DNA from 4 places in the Virgibacillus sp. LDC1 genome. Region 4 is predicted to be linked to each of the others. Evidence: riboswitches for the same ligand, from Rfam matches in the RefSeq annotation. Region 4 holds a riboswitch; each other region holds the start of a gene.
What was found. Region 4 has a riboswitch for cyclic di-AMP ahead of OHJ21_RS32775 (resuscitation-promoting factor). Riboswitches for the same ligand answer to the same signal wherever they lie in the genome.

Region 1 (4,223 bases), on a different contig from region 4:
ATGCCTGTGAGCGGCGGAGCCAACGTAACAAGAGCGCCTGGTATCGGTGCGAAAGTATTGCTCGTAGCCGGTGCACTGTACAGTTGGGCTGTGATTGTAACCGTGGTTCCTGTCAGGGTAAGCGCCAAAGTAGTGCTAAAGGTAGCAGACAGTGCAGTGATGGTACCAGCTCGTGGCGTGTTAAATGCGAAGTCAAGTGCAGTACCTGCTGCTCCCGTAAGGTCGATCGTTCCACCAGCGAGGGTAACGGTAGGGCCGGAAATACCAAAGCCGACCAGACCGACTGTACCTACCAATCCGCCCAAAACAGTAGTCAGAGCAAGTGGCAGACCAGATGCGAATGGGATGATGGCTCCTCCGGCAGCTGCTCCAGTAGCCCCAGTAGCCCCAGTAGCTCCAGCAGGTCCGACGGCTCCAGCAGGTCCGACAGGCCCGACAGGCCCGACAGGTCCCGCCGGTCCTGCAGGTCCAGCCGGTCCAGCCGGTCCAGCAATACCAGTTGTCGGTCCGGCAGGTCCGGCAGGCCCGATAGGTCCAGCTGGTCCAACCGGTCCAACCGGTCCGATAGGCCCTTGAGGACCTACAGGTCCGCGGATAGCTCTTGGGCATCGGCGCTTTTTAACAACACATACATGATCTTTATGTCCACCATGACCATGAGACGGGCATTTCTTTTTCTTCGCATGAATGACTTCTTTCTCTATCTTTTTAAGAGCACACAATAATTTTCTTTTTCTAGAAGAACGTTCCAAATGGAGCACCTCCTTTAGATTTGTTTTATACTACGCAAGTGCTCTCGGTACGGCATGGGTTAATAGCGTACAAATGATAGATATCCACCTATAATTTCCAGAATGTACGCTAGCCCCCAAGGCATTCATCTATTGACGAATAGCAAAAACCATAGGATGAATTTCAAATTTCCATACGATGTTCATAGGCTTATTACGCAGCGTTTCAAAAAAAATTAGACCTTACATGTAATGAGGGAAGCTTTCACAATCCGGGTTTAATTCATGGCATAAACTATCCATCACATGAACGAGTAAGGGAGGCATGTCAAACGCCTGCTATATAGCGAAAAATTGACCTGGAATAACCCCCCTGAATGGTAAGGGGACAGGCTTGAATGAGGCATTTATCCGGCGTGTAATATACCCTGGAAGAATGACATTTCCGCCTCTAAATTTCCAAAAAAAGCGGTTAAGGGGGTTTGACTTTTCCTGAACTTCCCTTTATCATGAACACACGCTTAGTTTCCGGCATACATTTTCCGGAAAGCGGGGGAACCAGTTTCACCAGGGGCGAGTCACTTGGAATCACGAGTGTAGGGTACCATCTTACCCGAGTCCGTCAGCTAACCTCGTCAGCAGTGGATGGGTCTTTTATACATAATGGATGTTTCATAACAAAGGCCCTTTATTCTCTATAGGGGCCTTTCTCTATTTTTTGACCCCCTGCTGGCGGAGCTATGTCTAGATCCCCTGTTTGGTGGTCTTTTTGTATTCTGCTAAAGAGGAGGGGCAAGGTCGGCAAATGTTGAACCAATTGAATCGGTCAGACGGCATTGGGTTAAAGCGTGCACGGAGATGGATGAATCATCTTCCCTGAAGCCCCGACCCGTGCAAGGTATCTGAATGTCCTTATATCCAAGTTAACACATAAATTAACAGGGATTATTTCATCATGCCATTTTTTAAGAATTGCAAAGTCATAACGAAAGGTTGTGGAAAAGTTTTGAAGAAAGTCGTTGTACTGATGTTGTCATTGATTTTGGTGGTATCGCTTGCGGCTTGCGGCGACAAAGGGAGTACGCTGGATCGCGCCATAGAGCAGGGATATATCACCGTGGGTTTTGCGAATGAGAAGCCTTATGCCTATAAAGAGGCCAACGGGGAGCTGACGGGAGAAGCAGTTGAGATTGCCCGAGTTATTCTGGAACGGCTTGGGATCAAGGAAATGAGGGGAGAGCTTACGGAATTCGGTTCACTGGTTGCCGGACTGCAGGCTGAGCGGTTTGATCTCATTACCGCAGGCATGTTCATTAATCCGGACCGCTGCTCTGCCGTATTGTTTGCCGATCCGGAGTACAGCATCGGGGAAGCCATTGCGGTGAAGCAAGGGAACCCGATGGAACTCGGAAGCTATGAGGACATTGCCAAGAATGACCAGGCCAAGGTAGCCGTCATGACCGGCGCGGTCGAAATCGGCTATATGGAGAAGTCTGGCATTCCCACGGACCGGATCGTACAGGTCCCTGACCAGGCCTCGGCCATCAGCGCTCTCCAGGCAGACCGGGTGCAGGCGATTACGATGACGGGGCCGTCCCTGCAGGCGATGCTGGATTCGGCTAACGACGACAGCATCGAACGCGTGGCTGATTTCGAGCAGCCGGTCATCGACGGAGAGAGCGTTCGCGGTTACGGCGCTACGGCTTTTCGCCAAGCGGATACCGAGTTCCAGGAGGCTTACAATGCGGAGCTGCAAAAAATGAAGGAGTCTGGCGAGCTGCTCGAAATTTTGCAAGAGTTCGGGTTCACGGAAGAAGAGCTCCCGGGTGAGATGACGGCCGCCGCGCTTTGCGGGGAATAGCATGCCGAATTCTTGGATCGATTTTCTCCCTACGCTGCTTAAAGGAGCAGAGATCACGATTATCGTCGCGTTTTTTTCAGCTATACTGGCTATCGCGATGTCCTTTGCAGCCGGATTATGCCGGCTGTCGAAGCTGTGGATCGTCCGGACGTTGACAGCCGTGTACGTGGAAGTCTTTCGGGGAACCTCCTTGCTGGTGCAGCTGTTCTGGTTGTATTTTGCCCTTCCGTTCATCGGCATCGAGCTTCCGAAAATGCTGGCGGCGATCCTCGCGATCGGGCTGAACTTCGGCGCATACGGCTCGGAAATCGTTCGAAGCGCCGTGCTGGCCGTTCCAAAAGGACAGTGGGAAGCCGCCTTAGCGCTTAATCTGAAGCCTTGGCAAAGGCTGTGGAATGTGATATTGCCTCAAGCGTCCCTGCGAATGCTTCCCCCTTTCGGAAATCAGCTTGTGGAACTCATCAAATCCACCTCATTGGTTTATTTCATCACAATGGCGGATTTGACGTATCAGGCGATGGTGCTCCGCAACAATTACATCTCCTGGACGACCGAGATTCTGGTGCTGCTGCTCCTCATGTATTTTGTCATTGCTACGCTCGTTTCGCTGGCGGTTCGACTGCTGGAGCGTAAATGGACAGCGGGGAGGCTATAGCCATGTGGGACTGGAACTATGTGTGGGATATCCTGCCGCAACTCTTGAATGCGTTAAAGATGACGGTATGGGTGACGCTCTGCGCTTTCGCGGTGGCATTGATCATCGGATTGCTGCTTGCCTTTGCGACGCGGAGCCGATTTAAGGTGTTGTCGCTCCTAACCAAAGGAATCATCGAATTTATTCGCAATACACCGCTGCTGGTTCAGGTCTTCTTCCTGTATTACAGTCTGCCGCTCCTCACGGGAATTTCCATTCCGGCTTTCTATGCCGGGGTGATCGGTCTCGGGCTGCATTACAGCACATATCTGTCCGAGGTGTACCGTTCCGGAATCGAGGGAGTGCCAAAGGGACAATGGGAGGCTGCCACAGCACTGAATTACACGAAAGCCCAAACCTGGCGGAGTATTATACTGCCGCAAGCCGTACCGCCGATCATTCCGGTACTGGGCAATTATTTGATTGTCATGTTTAAAGAAACGCCGATTCTATGCGCCATAACGCTGGTGGAGATGATGCTGACGGCCAAAAATATCGTGTCGCAGTCGTTCCGCGCATTTGAGCCGTATACGCTGGTCGGGATTCTGTTCCTGATCATCAGTTATATCGCCTCTTTGCTTGTGCAAAGGCTGGAAAAGCGTATGAATCTGCAGCGTGGAAAATAAGGAGGGGAGTCTATTGAATGCCGTTGTGATCGATGAGCAAGCGGAAGCGCCGAAGGAGCCGCAGCAGGAGAAAAGTCTGGCTACCGCTACGGGTACAAAGCCGATTGTAAAATATACCGGCGTGACCAAGTCATTTGGTGACCTCCAGGTGCTTAAGGGCATCGATCTGGAAATGCAGCCGGGAGAAAAGGTAGCTGTGATCGGTCCGAGTGGATCGGGCAAAACGACGATGGGCCGGATGCTGATGACGCTGGAAGAACCCACCGAAGGAACCATCGAGGTGGATGGCGAGCTGCTCTGGCATATGGAGG
Region 2 (4,223 bases), on a different contig from region 4:
CAAAAGCAAACATATACATGCACTAGATGCTTGTCAACGGGAGGTTGTTCGATATGGTCCCACCACGTGCCAAAGTCTTTCTATCATCCCTGCTTGCCATAGGTTTGCTTGCAGGATCGATGCCGATATTTCTGAATCCAGGGTCCTCAGCGTCTGCTCTTGCCCCAAATGCGGGCAAGCCCTCCGCCTCTGCCGTGGAGAAGGCCCCGCTCTCACCGCCTAAGGTGCAGCCTAATATTCCCGCTCCGGCCTTAAGCGACCGGCTGGTGGAATATCATATGGATGTTCGGTACGAGCCTGAGGAGAACAAGCTTAAGGGCAAACAGACACTCACTTGGACTCATCCAGGCAAAAAAAGCGTAAACGAGCTGTACTTTCATCTGTATCCCAATGCATTTGCTTCCAATGACACGACCTTTATGAAGGAATCGGGCGGCAGGCTTCGTTCCGATCCCATGCCAGACGACGGATACGGCTCCATGGCCATTACCAGCGTGAAAACAACCGAAGGACTGGCCCTGACCCATCGCCTTCAATTTGTTCAACCGGATGACGGCAACATCAAGGATCACAGCCTTGCCAAGCTCCGGCTGCCTAAACCCATCAAGAGCGGGGAGAGTGTTACCATTCACTTGGAGTTCGAGGTCGAACTTCCCAAAATATTTGCTCGCATGGGAACCACCGAGAATTTTATTATGGCCGGCCAATGGTTTCCTAAACTTTCGGTCTATGAACCCGCTGGTCTTCGCGGAAGAACAGAGGAAGGCTGGAATCTTCATCAATACCATGGCAACTCCGAATTCTATTCGAACTTCGGCATCTACAGCGTTCGCATCCGAGTGCCCGAAAATTACATTGTCGCGGCGACCGGATTCCCTACCAAGCCTGCCCAAAAATCAAACGGGGAAAAAATTTATCAATTCTATGCGGATGATGTGCATGATTTTGCCTGGTCGGCATCGCCAAACTTTGTCACGGCAGAAGAAGCATTCTCCGCACCAGGCGTACCGGGGGTCCGCATCAAGCTGTATCTCGATCCGGCCCATAAAGACTTAAAGGAGCGTTACTTTGATGCCGCCAAGTCGGCACTCGCTTCGTTTGGAAAATGGTACGGAACCTATCCGTATTCCACGTTGTCCATCGTCGTTCCGCCGGAATCGGGCAACGGGGCAGGCGGCATGGAATACCCGACGCTGGTCACGGCCTTCGGTGCCAAAAACGATTCGCCGGGATATGAGCTGGAGCGGACCGTCATTCATGAGATCGCCCATCAATATTTTTACGGAATGATCGCAAGTAATGAATTTGAGGAAGCGTGGCTGGACGAGGCCTTTGCAACCTATGCTGAAGAACGAGTGATGGAAAAAGAATACGGTATTACCTCCAATACGGCAGCTCAGGGAGCATCCATTACTTCCCCTGCACCGCTGAAGATGGAATCCTGGAAATACAGCTCCCACGAAAACTACGCACTGAATGTTTACACGAGGGGCAAGCTGGTGCTGCAAGGCATCGAACGGCAGGTCGGTCCGCAGATGATGGAGAAGATTCTTCATACGTATGCCCAGAAATACCGGTTCAAGCATCCGACCACGTCCGACTTCCAGAAAGTTGTAGAGCAAGTAAGCAAAACGTCCTGGCAGCCGTATTTTGACCAATATGTATATGGAAGCCAGATGGCGGATGTCGCCATCGACGTGATCAAAACCAAAAATAAAGGCACGGCGGAACATCCTCGTTATGAGTCTACGGTCAAGATTACGAGCAAGGACGGGGATATAACCAATGTGCCGATCGTGTTCGCCTTTGAGGATGGCAAAACGGTGGAGCGGACCTGGAGCGGCAAGGACGGCAAAGTTACTTACACCCTGGAGTACAGCACTCCGCTCGCCTGGGCCATGGTTGATCCCAAATACTCCATCGTCCTGGAGAACAAACACATCAATAACTATATGAAGGCAGGAATGGATCCGAAGGTGGTTACACGCTGGAATCTCAGTATTACCAAGCTTGTGGAGACGCTGTTCGGCAGCCTGTCATGGTGAGGGGGGAGCACATGAAAAGTTACGCAGGCCAAGGGTGGACCAGTGTTAAAGACCAGCTATACGTCTCGATTCTGCTCTTCTTATACCGTTTGCTGTGGGGATACTGCCTGTACCGACTCGTAAAATCGGCAGTCGTTCCCCTTCTGATGCGATATCCGGATTCTGCCCCTAACGAGCTCAGCCGTCTGTTATTCTTCTATGAGGGCGAGATGAGCCTAACCCTGAGCAGCACGGTCCACACCTACGGATGGCTTCTGGCCGGTTTGCTCCTGATCCGGATGGTTCTCACCCCGCTCATTCGGGCCGGCATCTTCTACAACCTTCACCAGGAAGCCAAGGGCGAGCGTGGTTTATTCTTCTTCACTGGCATGCGCAAACTGTGGAAACCTGTAACGCTATTCTATCTGATTGAGCTTATTCTCACCTTTGTGCCCGGTTACTGGCTTCTGCCCAAAATTCTTCCGATTCTGCTAAATGGGATTCAGGAGCCTGTTCTGCTCCTTCATGCACTGCCGTATGCCGTTGGCTGGTTCTTGTACGCCTATCTAATCCGCCTGTTATTGCTCTATATGCAGTTCGGGCGCACGGGAGACTTTGGTATGATCAGCTCTCTCCATGCGCTCTTCCGCCGCTTGGGCACGGCAGTGCTGTTATCCATCACCATCGGCGGATCCGCCTGTGTCATTCTGTTGCTCCTGAGCTCGGCTTCGCTCTTCTGGGCCGGGTTGATCGGCTTAATTATTCAGCAGGCCTCTTATTTTCTGAATGGACTTTTCCAAATTTGGGTAATTTCCGCTCAATATCATTTGTGGAGAGATTCCTCCTCATCGCATCCTTAATCGTTACAATTCGTTACCCTGAAATGATGAAACATGCTCGCGAATAAGCTGTAATCCGAAGTGACACGTTTCTATCCGGGTCTTGATTTTACAAAGAATAAGAGTTCATTTATCCTCTATATTACAAATTTCTGAGCGCCAAATTACAAAAAAACCTGTTTCCCCAAGATGGGGACAGGTTTTTTTGTTTAAAAATGATCTTTCCTCGTTTGCCAAATTGTTAATACTCTGCTAAAATAACGAATATGTTAGTAACAACTTTGTCATCTTTACTGTAACTTTTTGTTGGAACGATGTAAATTCGTTATCTATGTTGGAACGTCAGACGTCAATGAATGGGTTCATCAACATTTTAAGGAGCCGAATTCCCATAACGATATGGGAAGCGGGGGATCCGTTTTGGGTGAATTGATCTCGCAAGAGAGGGATCATAGGGGACCTTCAACCGAACCCTTAAGCTAACCTCGCAGGCAATGGAAGGAGCTTTTGTTTTGAAAAAGAAGTTAACGGCTGTTTCTCTAGGCCTCGCACTCGCACTCACATTAGGGACCGGAAGCGCTTTCGCCGATTCCAAATTAAATACTGCAATCAAACCAGCCATTGGTGTCTCTTATAAAACAGGCGGAACCACAACGAATGGTTTTGACTGCTCCGGATTCACCAGCTATGTTTACAAGAAGCTTGGCCTTAGCCTGCCGCGTACATCTGCAGCTCAATACAAAGTAGGTACGGCAGTATCCAAGAGCAACCTGAAAGCTGGCGATCTCGTGTTCTTCAACACATCCGGTAGAGGTGTATCTCATGTGGGTATATATGTTGGGAGCGGCAAATTCGCTCATTCCTCATCTTCGCGTGGTGTCATTATCAGTCCGCTAAGCCAGAGCTATTATGCCAACCGATATGTAGGCGCTAAGAGAATTATGAGTCAAAATACGTACAAATCTGTAGCTGTGAACTACAATTAATGTTGGAACTTTATTGATTTACTCTTACAAGAAAGCCCTGGGCTTATGAGATTGTGCCGATCTCATCCAGCGGCTTTTTTCTTTTGTTTATTCTGTCTATACCTTTATAACGTTCAGGACAACGGAAAAGTTCCCGCTTTTCGAAAAAAAATGAAATTTATTCTACAAGTTCACTTCACTTCGCCATGTCTTCACATCTTCTACCCTTTATATACCCTTCTCTCCCTTCATTAAACACCCATTTTGGAAAAATATTGATTTTATCCGATGCTTCGACGGCTAATGCTATTGAAAAATAGCGAAATTCACCAAGAAATAATTGCCAATCTCGCTTGCTGTCTGATAGAATGGACGCAGTAACAACTTTGTCATTA
Region 3 (4,223 bases), on a different contig from region 4:
CCGAGGCACAGGAGAAGCAGGCGGAAGCTGCTGGCATCGTGGATGCAGCCGGAGGGGCTGCCGCCCTGCAGGAATGGCTCGGCGTGAAGGTGCATGTCCCGCAGCGCGGCTTGAAGAAACAGATGGTGGGCATGGCATTGGATAATGCGAAGGTGTCCTTAGACGAGAAATTCCGCTTGATTGAGCGCGATGAAGAACGCACCTCGGTCGCAGCGGCAAATCTGGGCGAAGTGATCGGCCTCCAGTCGCTGAACCGGATCGAGGCATTTGATAACTCGAATATTCAGGGGACCAATCCGGTATCGGCCATGGTCGTCTTTACCAATGGGAAACCGGACAGGAAGGAATACCGCAAGTACAAGATCCGTACCGTGCTGGGACCCGACGATTATGATACGATGCGTGAAGTGATCCGGCGGCGGTACGAGCGCGTCTTGAAGGAGAACTTGCCGCTTCCCGATCTGATTGTGGTCGATGGAGGGAAGGGACAGATTTCCGCCGCCATCGATGTACTGGAGAATGAGCTGGGGTTATTTATCCCGGTCTGCGGGCTTGTGAAGGATGCCAAGCATAAAACAGCGCAGCTCATGGTCGGAGACCCGCCGGAGCCGGTTACGCTGCCCCGGGACAGCCAGGAGTTCTATTTGCTGCAGCGCATTCAGGATGAGGTTCACCGTTTTGCGATTTCCTTCCACCGCGAACAGCGCGGCAAATCGATGGTATCCTCCAAGCTGGATTCCATCCCGGGCATTGGAGAGAAGCGCCGCAAGCTCCTGTTGAAGCATTTTGGCTCGGTCAAAAAAATAAAAGAGGCTTCAGTCGAAGACTTCAAGCCCCTTTCAATCGGTGAGAAATTAGCAACGGAAATTCTTAAGGTACTTCGTGAGGAGGAGTCGTGACATACGGCTTCTCTTTTTTTGTTGGATTGAAACGGTAAATCGCATACGCGACCATCGCCGGAAGTACCATGTAGAAAGCACCGATCAGCAAGTTGCTGGTGTCCTTGAGCAGTATCAGGCTAATGCCCATCAAGATGCTGTTAAAGATGACATGGGAGAACATGGCCGCCAAATACCCGTATTTCAAAAAGATGTAGCTGAACAGCAAGCCGATGATAACCAGTTCAATGGGCCGGGAAATTACAGGGTATATCGGATAGAGCGTATGCCCAAGCGCCCAAATGAGCGAGGTAATTAAACTGGCCACAAACGTATTGCGGACGATCTTTTTCACCATTTTGATGCCGAACAGTCGATAGACGGCCTCCTCGGATATGCCGGCCAGCCAAGCCATCAGTGGAAACAGCCAAGGATAGAGCATGTTATAAGGAGACTGTGTGGCATCCGTGGTGGACCATGTATTCAAGGTTAGGCCCAGAACGACAAAGATAATGGATTGGACCCCAAGCAGGATGAAAGCCCACATATACCCCAGCTTCATGCTGTCCAGTACATACTGTCCGTATCCGGGTTCTTTGGCTCGAGGCCATGGATTGAGTCCGTCTTCTTTTTGCCATAGCCCGTTGCCCCCGACAAGGGAGAAATAGAGCAGCGCGGAGAAGATAAGCGAATAGACCGCATAAAAAATCATCATTCCGATTATACCGGTTTGCGACATCCCCTCGGATTGGAAAACGGGAATCAGATTATACGTATTCAGCATCTGAATGATAAACAGCAGCGCCGATAGGAACAGGCCGCGCTTAAAGGACGTATAGGCTCTGGTCTTCACGCTGTATACAATCGCAAGAATGCCAAGGATGAGGGTGAACAGGCCATACCCTGCAAGCGTCAGCAGCGTTGCATCCTGTGTCTGCTTGTTGACATAGGCGGAATGGGCGGCCGGGACTGAAAAGGATGGCTCATAGGAGCGTAATTTCCCCTGTTCGAAGGTGAAACGGTGCTCCAATCTGGAATCGCCAATCTTGGATTCCGGGTCCACATACCGGAGCCGGGGTTCCCCTTCCCGCGTAACCAGCTCCAGTTGCGACGGATCATAGCCCGCTCGCTGGAGCCAAGGCTCTGCGAGAGCTTGCTTCTCGGCTAATGACATGCCGTCCTCGACGACAAGCAGCATCTGCCTTTGTACATCGCCCTTGTTCAGCTCAATCCGTTCATAGCTGGAGCGGGCGAAATCGTACGAGAAGCCGACGATGCCTGAATTTTGCATGTGCACGTCCACATTGAGGGCATCGCCTCCCGGTTCGCTGAAGCGAACGCGGTATACGTCATAGGGATATTTGGCTTCATAGGTTTTGTTGTATTCCGAAAGTTTCTTTTCCTTCGCCAGATATCCGTAAAGTTCCGATTTGGATTGATATGTAACCAATGCGTCATCCGTTTTTGCAGCCGTAAACTGCAAATGCTGCTGAGCAAAGCTTGAAGCCGCTTGCCGAGCCTGCTCCTTGGATATGATATTCGGGGTTGCCATCTCGGTCGAATCCGGATTCGTCGACGGAAACACCTGAAATAATAGGAACAGAATCAGGCCGACTGCGGCAGGCGCGATGAGCTGTTTCAGATTGGGCTTCAGCTTCAAGGCCTCTCTTGCACGATTCATGAAATTCCTCCTCTAAGAAAGTTGATACTCCCACTGGTATTCGATATGCCTGATTAAGAACGCATAGAGTCAATATAACATAGTTATGAAAGTCATTAGCAGCTTATCCCAATATCCGGAATAATGAAATAAATCGATGAAAATGAATGAAAAGTTTCGAAAACGTTAGAGAACCCTATGCTTGTATTCTTGAATATGCCCAATTCGCGTTCTTTTAAAGATTTTTTGGGTGAAAAACGGCATTGGGTTACGTACCGGATTGCGTTATAATCACATCATGCTTCAAGGAACCGAATATTCCAGCCGAATTTCGTACTGAAAATGGGGGAACCATGTAATTGGGGTGAATTTCATTATTCCTAGAATAATGAATAGGGCGACCTGTGGAAATGCCCGAATCCGTCAGCTAACCTCGTAGGCTGCAGCACAGGAACCAGACCGTAAGGGCACTGCGTTTTCCAGTGTCTTTTTTTCTTGATTTTTTTTAAGAAGGTGACCGATTGAACTCTAAATTTAACTGGCTCAGGCTGTCTCCGCCGCAGATTCTCGTGCTTGGGTTTGCAGCTATTATCTTCATCGGGACGGCGCTGCTAATGCTGCCGATTTCCACAAGTACGGGTGAACCGCTTGAGTTTATCGATGCCTTGTTCACGTCGACATCGGCAACTTGCGTAACGGGGCTGGTTGTGGTGGATACAGGAACGACATTCAGTTCCTTCGGAGAAGTCGTGATCATGCTGCTGATCCAGATCGGCGGGCTCGGCTTCATGACGATGGCCACTTTATTTGCCTTGGCTCTCAAAAGGCGCATATCGCTCAAGGATCGTCTCATTTTGCAGGAAGCGATGAATCAGTCCTCGATGGAAGGAATCGTAAGGCTGATTCGCAGAGTGCTGCTGTACTCCCTCATCATCGAGGCCTGCGGCGCTGTCATTCTATCGATTCGTTGGGCGTTCGATATGCCGCTTGGCCAGGCGATTTATTACGGTGTCTTTCATGCGGTCACGATGTTTAACAACGCCGGTTTCGATTTGTTTGGTGATTTTCGGAGTTTGACCGGGTATGTCTACGATCCTGTAGTCAACGTTGTCGTGATGTTTTTGATTGTCTCAGGCGGCATTGGTTTTATCGTCCTATCCGATCTGATTGATTTCCGGAAACAGCGGAGACTTTCCTTGCACTCCAAAGTGGTGCTCACCATGACGGCTACCTTGCTGCTGGTTGGATTTATCGTCATTCTTATATTCGAATTCACCAATCCGAGGACGCTCGGCTCCCTGAATTGGGGCGGAAAATTCTTCGGCGCGTTATTCCAATCCGTAACGCCGCGTACAGCCGGCGCGAATACTATAGATATTACGGGGCTTAGACAGGCCACGCAATTTTTTATCGTGATTCTGATGTTTATCGGAGCATCCCCAGGTTCAACCGGGGGCGGTATCAAAACCACAACCTTCACCATTATGGTGGGGGCGGTCATCGCCATGATGCGCGGGCGTGAAGACATCGTCATGTTCCGGTATCGCCTGGCCCAGGAGCGGGTGCTGAAGGCACTGACCATTGCGTTACTGGCCCTGCTGCTCGTTCTAACCGTATCGATGATTCTGTCGACGACAGAGGAAGGGGACTTCCTGGAGATCCTCTTCGAAACGACGTCCGCCTTC
Region 4 (4,223 bases):
CGCCCTGCTCCTGTCTGTGCTTCTGCAGGCGGTCCAGCGACTCATTGGCTTTGATCTGTGCCTGCTTTGTTCGTTCGCTTAAGGTGGGATGCGGGACCGTGACCAGATCATCAGCGGGAGCATCGGCCAGTAACCGGAATTCCGTCCCTTTGATGACAATATTATTATTTTGCCGCATGCCTTCTACCCGGAACGTTACATCGCCGCCGTAGGATTTACGAACGACCAAGTCTCCCAAGTTCATCACAACATCACCCCTACCCTATGGTATGGGCCACTGTGACTATTGGTTCTTACGAAACATCAATTTATCGCGTTGAGACCTTAACGGGTCTTATGGGCTCTCTAATGGCTGTATTAACGTATATCCGCATTGTACAATATGTTGCTAAGCCGGGCATACTCTTCAATACTCAGGGTCTCACCGCGCCGTGAGGGCTCGATGCCCGCTTGCTGGAGCAATTGTTCCAGCCGTTCACGGCCTTCTCCCGGAAAAAACCGGCTCTTCAGATTGTTGGCAATCGTCTTCCTCCGCTGTGCGAAAGAAGCCTGGACCACCTCGAAGAAGAACCCTTCGTCTTCTACGCTGACAGGAGGCTGTTCCCGGACCGCCAGGCGGATAACCGCCGATGCGACATTCGGCTGCGGGATAAACACCGTGTGCGGCACAATACAGACCAGCTTAGGTTCACTGTAATATTGAACGGCAATACTAAGGCTGCCGTAATCCTTGCTTCCCGGTGCCGCTGCCATCCGCTCTGCCACTTCTTTCTGAATCATCACCACGATATTCTCCAGCGGCAGCTTTTCCTCCAGCAGCTTCATGAGAATCGGCGTCGTAACATAATACGGCAGATTGGCAACCACACTTACCTTCGATACGTCCGCGAAATCCTGACGGAACAGCTCATGAAGATCGACCTTCAGTACATCCCCATGATGCACCTTCACATTCTCATAGGGCTCCAGGACCTCCCTCAGGATGGGAATCAGGCGCTGATCAATTTCGACCGCGGTGACGGTTCCTGCCGTCTGTGCCAGCTTCTCGGTTAATGCACCGATACCAGGACCGATCTCAAGAGCTCCCTTATCTTCATCCAGTCCTGCAGCTTCCACAATTTTATACAGAATATTCTGATCAATGAGAAAGTTTTGACCCAGACTCTTCTTGAAGGAGAATCCATGCCGTGAGATGATCTCCTTCGTCCGTCTTGGTGTTGATATATCCTCGATCCGATTCATTGGCTTACGCCCCCTTCTTCCAGTTGTGCAAGTGCGGCCAGAAATTCTTCACGCGATATTTGAAACATGGCCAATCGTTTATGGAATTGCTTGCTGTTGCAATATCCGATCCCCAGCAGATTTCCCATCGCCATACGTCTTGCCGCCGCCTCCGGGTGCGCTGATAATCCAGCCTCCAGCATGTCCTCCAAGCTGATCAGGCTCTCTCCACCCTCAAAGGAGGTATGAACCCGCTCGAGCGCACGCCGTATCGCCTCTGGCGAGGCATTCTCCACGCCGATATCCCCTTTGCGGGTAGCATCTGCTTCGGGAATAAAGGCATGCTTGCAGCCAGGCACCCCCTGATCCACGATTTTGCGGATCCGCTCCCCTGCATGGTCAGGATCTGTCAATATAATAACGCCTCTGCGCTCCTGGGCAAGCGCTATGCGTTTCAGGATTTGCTTGTTGATCGCTGAACCGCCCGTTTCGATCGTATCGGCATCTACGGCCCGTTTAATGGCAACGGTATCGTCTCTGCCTTCCACAACAATCACTTCTTTAATCATGCGTTCGTTCTCTTCCTTCCCAAGCAAAGCAGGCCTGTACAACTTTAAGGTTCAACCAACTTAGCCTTAAATACTCCGTTCTTAACAAAACAAAAGAAGAGGAAATATTCCCTCTTCTTGATCATCATATATTATAAGCTAAATAGTATAGCATTAGAATGGCAATGTAAATCTGGAATTCATGCGTTTAGTTCAACTCAGGCTTAACCGGACCGATCACGTAAACGGTGCGGCCGCTCTTCCGGCCGAAATTCATGGCCGATTTCAACGAATCGTAATAAACATCGATTTTGTTGCCTTTGATGGCACCGCCCGTATCTTCAGCACGACGGAAGCCAATGCCTTCGATATAGACCCACCATCCGATTGGGATGATGTTAGGGTCAACGGCGATGGTGCGCCCTTCAGTAACGCGTGTGCCGGATGCGGTGCGCGTACCGATTCCTTGCTGCTCGGCGGAATACGCCGTCATCGACACGTTGTTCAATACCTTCTTGTATTTAAAATCAACGCCTGCGCGGGAGACTACATTGTTCTCCACAGCCTTGGCGGTCGTTACTTTTTTCGTGCCCGACAATTTAGCCGGTGTAGCTTTTACATCGGTGGCTGCCGCCTGAACGATAACAGGCTTCTCCACTTTTTTCGTGCCTACGGCAATGATTTTATCCTTCGTTCTGCGCTCAATCTCTTGGGAGACCTTCGTCTTGGAAACCAGCTTGCCATTGTGGTAGACCTTCTCGTAATGGTTCACCATGAGACCAGGCTCGCCCCGCTGAATGACGCGGTTATCGCCCTTTTCAAGCGATGGGTCGGCTGTCTTGATCACGCGGAATTCGCGGTCTTCCGTCTCCTTGACTTTTTGTTTCGTGACGCGAACGACATGGATATTCATATTGCTGGTCAGCTTCGTGTCTTGCGACGGTTGTACTATATCTTCACCCTGGATCGTAACGCCAGCCTCTTTGAGTACATGATCAACCGTATCCTGGGATGTAAATATGGTTTTGGTTGTGCTGCCTACCGTAACTTTGACTGGAATTGCCCGTTCAATGATAATTCGGTCTCCGTCCTGGATCGCGCCGTTCAGAGGCATCGAAATCTGATCCTGGGGACTCAACGTGATCGCTTGCTCATCCAGCAATTCCTGCAGCAACGATCCACGTGTTTCCACCGTAGTGACCCGGCCGTCGACGACAAGCTGAACCTCCTTGCCTGCCTGATCATGTACAACCAACGATATGAGAAGTGATACCGTAACGGCACCCATGGCGCCGAGCAACATCAGTTGACGCAAATTGTCATGCTTCCATCTCAATGCGTAAGACATGCTGGATGATTGTGATTCATGGGTTTCTTCAGGTTGAAAAATGCCCACTATTCCATCCTCCTTCATAGTCCCGCCGTCTAGGTAAACGCATGAATGCATTTGACGTGACTATAGCAATTTTTCTCACAGGGCATCCTGCTATCTATCTACACCCTGCGTCAATTCCCGTCTTCCGTCCATCTGCCATCACCTCCTGTTTACCAAGAGTATGATGATCCCTTCTCCATTATTCAAAAATAAAAGAAAGCCATTGAAAGAGTACTAGAGGCTCTAACGTGGCTTCCTGATGAATGAAATCATGGAAATGGTATGCACGAGATTTCCCCTCTTATTTCGCTTACGGAGTTAGCTGTCGGGTTCGGACGTAAGAGAGACGCCCTATATCCGGATACCCGCTCATGGCGAGATCCTTCAAATTCACCCCAAAGACCCGAAAAAGAAATCAAATACAGCTTCGTGCATTCAGACCAGTATGCACTGCAGTATCGGTTCCCCCGTTCTCCAGAATTTCGGAGATTAAGCGAGACGGTTCATGAAATATTCGGCTGCGATCTGCACATCACAGCTTCTTATCACTGAAAAGATGATATCCTGTTTACATGCAGGTTGTAAAGCAACATTCAACCACATTTTCTCATGTAAAAGGTTAAAATATTGTAATATCAACGCCTTTTCTGATTAAAAAACTTTAATTAATCGCGATTGCTCTCTTTTTCATTGCTTTTGCTCTCGTTTTCGTTAAATGCCAAATCGTTCCAGTGCATTTTTGGTGGTAATTTGGGCCAATTCCTCATAGGACAACCCTCGAATTTCGGCTGCCGCCTCCGCCACCAATTTTACATATGCGGTCTCATTTCGTTTTCCGCGGAAGGGATGGGGTGTCAGGTAAGGCGCGTCCGTTTCGATCAATAATCGATCAAGCGGAACCTGTGCCAAAACCTCTTTGGGCTGCTTCGCATTCTTGAACGTAATCGGCCCGCCAAATGAGATATGGAATCCCATATCCAAGCACATTTTGGCCGTTTCCCAGCTTCCGGAGAAGGAATGCATGACACCGCCGACTTCGGAGGCTTTTTCCTCCCGCAAAATGTTAACGATATCTTCAT

Region 1: linked by a shared signal. The riboswitch ahead of ehuB (ectoine/hydroxyectoine ABC transporter substrate-binding protein EhuB) and the one ahead of OHJ21_RS32775 (resuscitation-promoting factor) in region 4 are both predicted to bind cyclic di-AMP.
Region 2: linked by a shared signal. The riboswitch ahead of OHJ21_RS32310 (C40 family peptidase) and the one ahead of OHJ21_RS32775 (resuscitation-promoting factor) in region 4 are both predicted to bind cyclic di-AMP.
Region 3: linked by a shared signal. The riboswitch ahead of OHJ21_RS20180 (TrkH family potassium uptake protein) and the one ahead of OHJ21_RS32775 (resuscitation-promoting factor) in region 4 are both predicted to bind cyclic di-AMP.

Annotation. Positions count from the first base shown of each region.
Region 1 is NZ_JAOXLZ010000008.1:157,911-162,133, reverse strand. Features, by position in the region: gene OHJ21_RS31520 (exosporium glycoprotein BclB-related protein) at 1-752, opposite strand, end outside; cyclic di-AMP (ydaO/yuaA leader) riboswitch at 1,240-1,387, shown strand; gene ehuB (ectoine/hydroxyectoine ABC transporter substrate-binding protein EhuB) at 1,759-2,592, shown strand; gene ehuC (ectoine/hydroxyectoine ABC transporter permease subunit EhuC) at 2,594-3,247, shown strand; gene ehuD (ectoine/hydroxyectoine ABC transporter permease subunit EhuD) at 3,250-3,912, shown strand; gene ehuA (ectoine/hydroxyectoine ABC transporter ATP-binding protein EhuA) at 3,926-4,223, shown strand, end outside.
Region 2 is NZ_JAOXLZ010000010.1:17,464-21,686, reverse strand. Features, by position in the region: gene OHJ21_RS32320 (M1 family metallopeptidase) at 54-2,045, shown strand; gene OHJ21_RS32315 (hypothetical protein) at 2,057-2,884, shown strand; cyclic di-AMP (ydaO/yuaA leader) riboswitch at 3,233-3,372, shown strand; gene OHJ21_RS32310 (C40 family peptidase) at 3,376-3,849, shown strand.
Region 3 is NZ_JAOXLZ010000001.1:4,412,443-4,416,665, reverse strand. Features, by position in the region: gene uvrC (excinuclease ABC subunit UvrC) at 1-899, shown strand, start outside; gene OHJ21_RS20185 (CPBP family intramembrane glutamic endopeptidase) at 871-2,559, opposite strand; cyclic di-AMP (ydaO/yuaA leader) riboswitch at 2,851-2,995, shown strand; gene OHJ21_RS20180 (TrkH family potassium uptake protein) at 3,060-4,223, shown strand, end outside.
Region 4 is NZ_JAOXLZ010000011.1:47,122-51,344, forward strand. Features, by position in the region: gene yabG (sporulation peptidase YabG) at 1-244, opposite strand, end outside; gene rsmA (16S rRNA (adenine(1518)-N(6)/adenine(1519)-N(6))-dimethyltransferase RsmA) at 358-1,242, opposite strand; gene rnmV (ribonuclease M5) at 1,239-1,790, opposite strand; gene OHJ21_RS32775 (resuscitation-promoting factor) at 1,978-3,165, opposite strand; cyclic di-AMP (ydaO/yuaA leader) riboswitch at 3,436-3,650, opposite strand; gene OHJ21_RS32780 (TatD family hydrolase) at 3,856-4,223, opposite strand, start outside.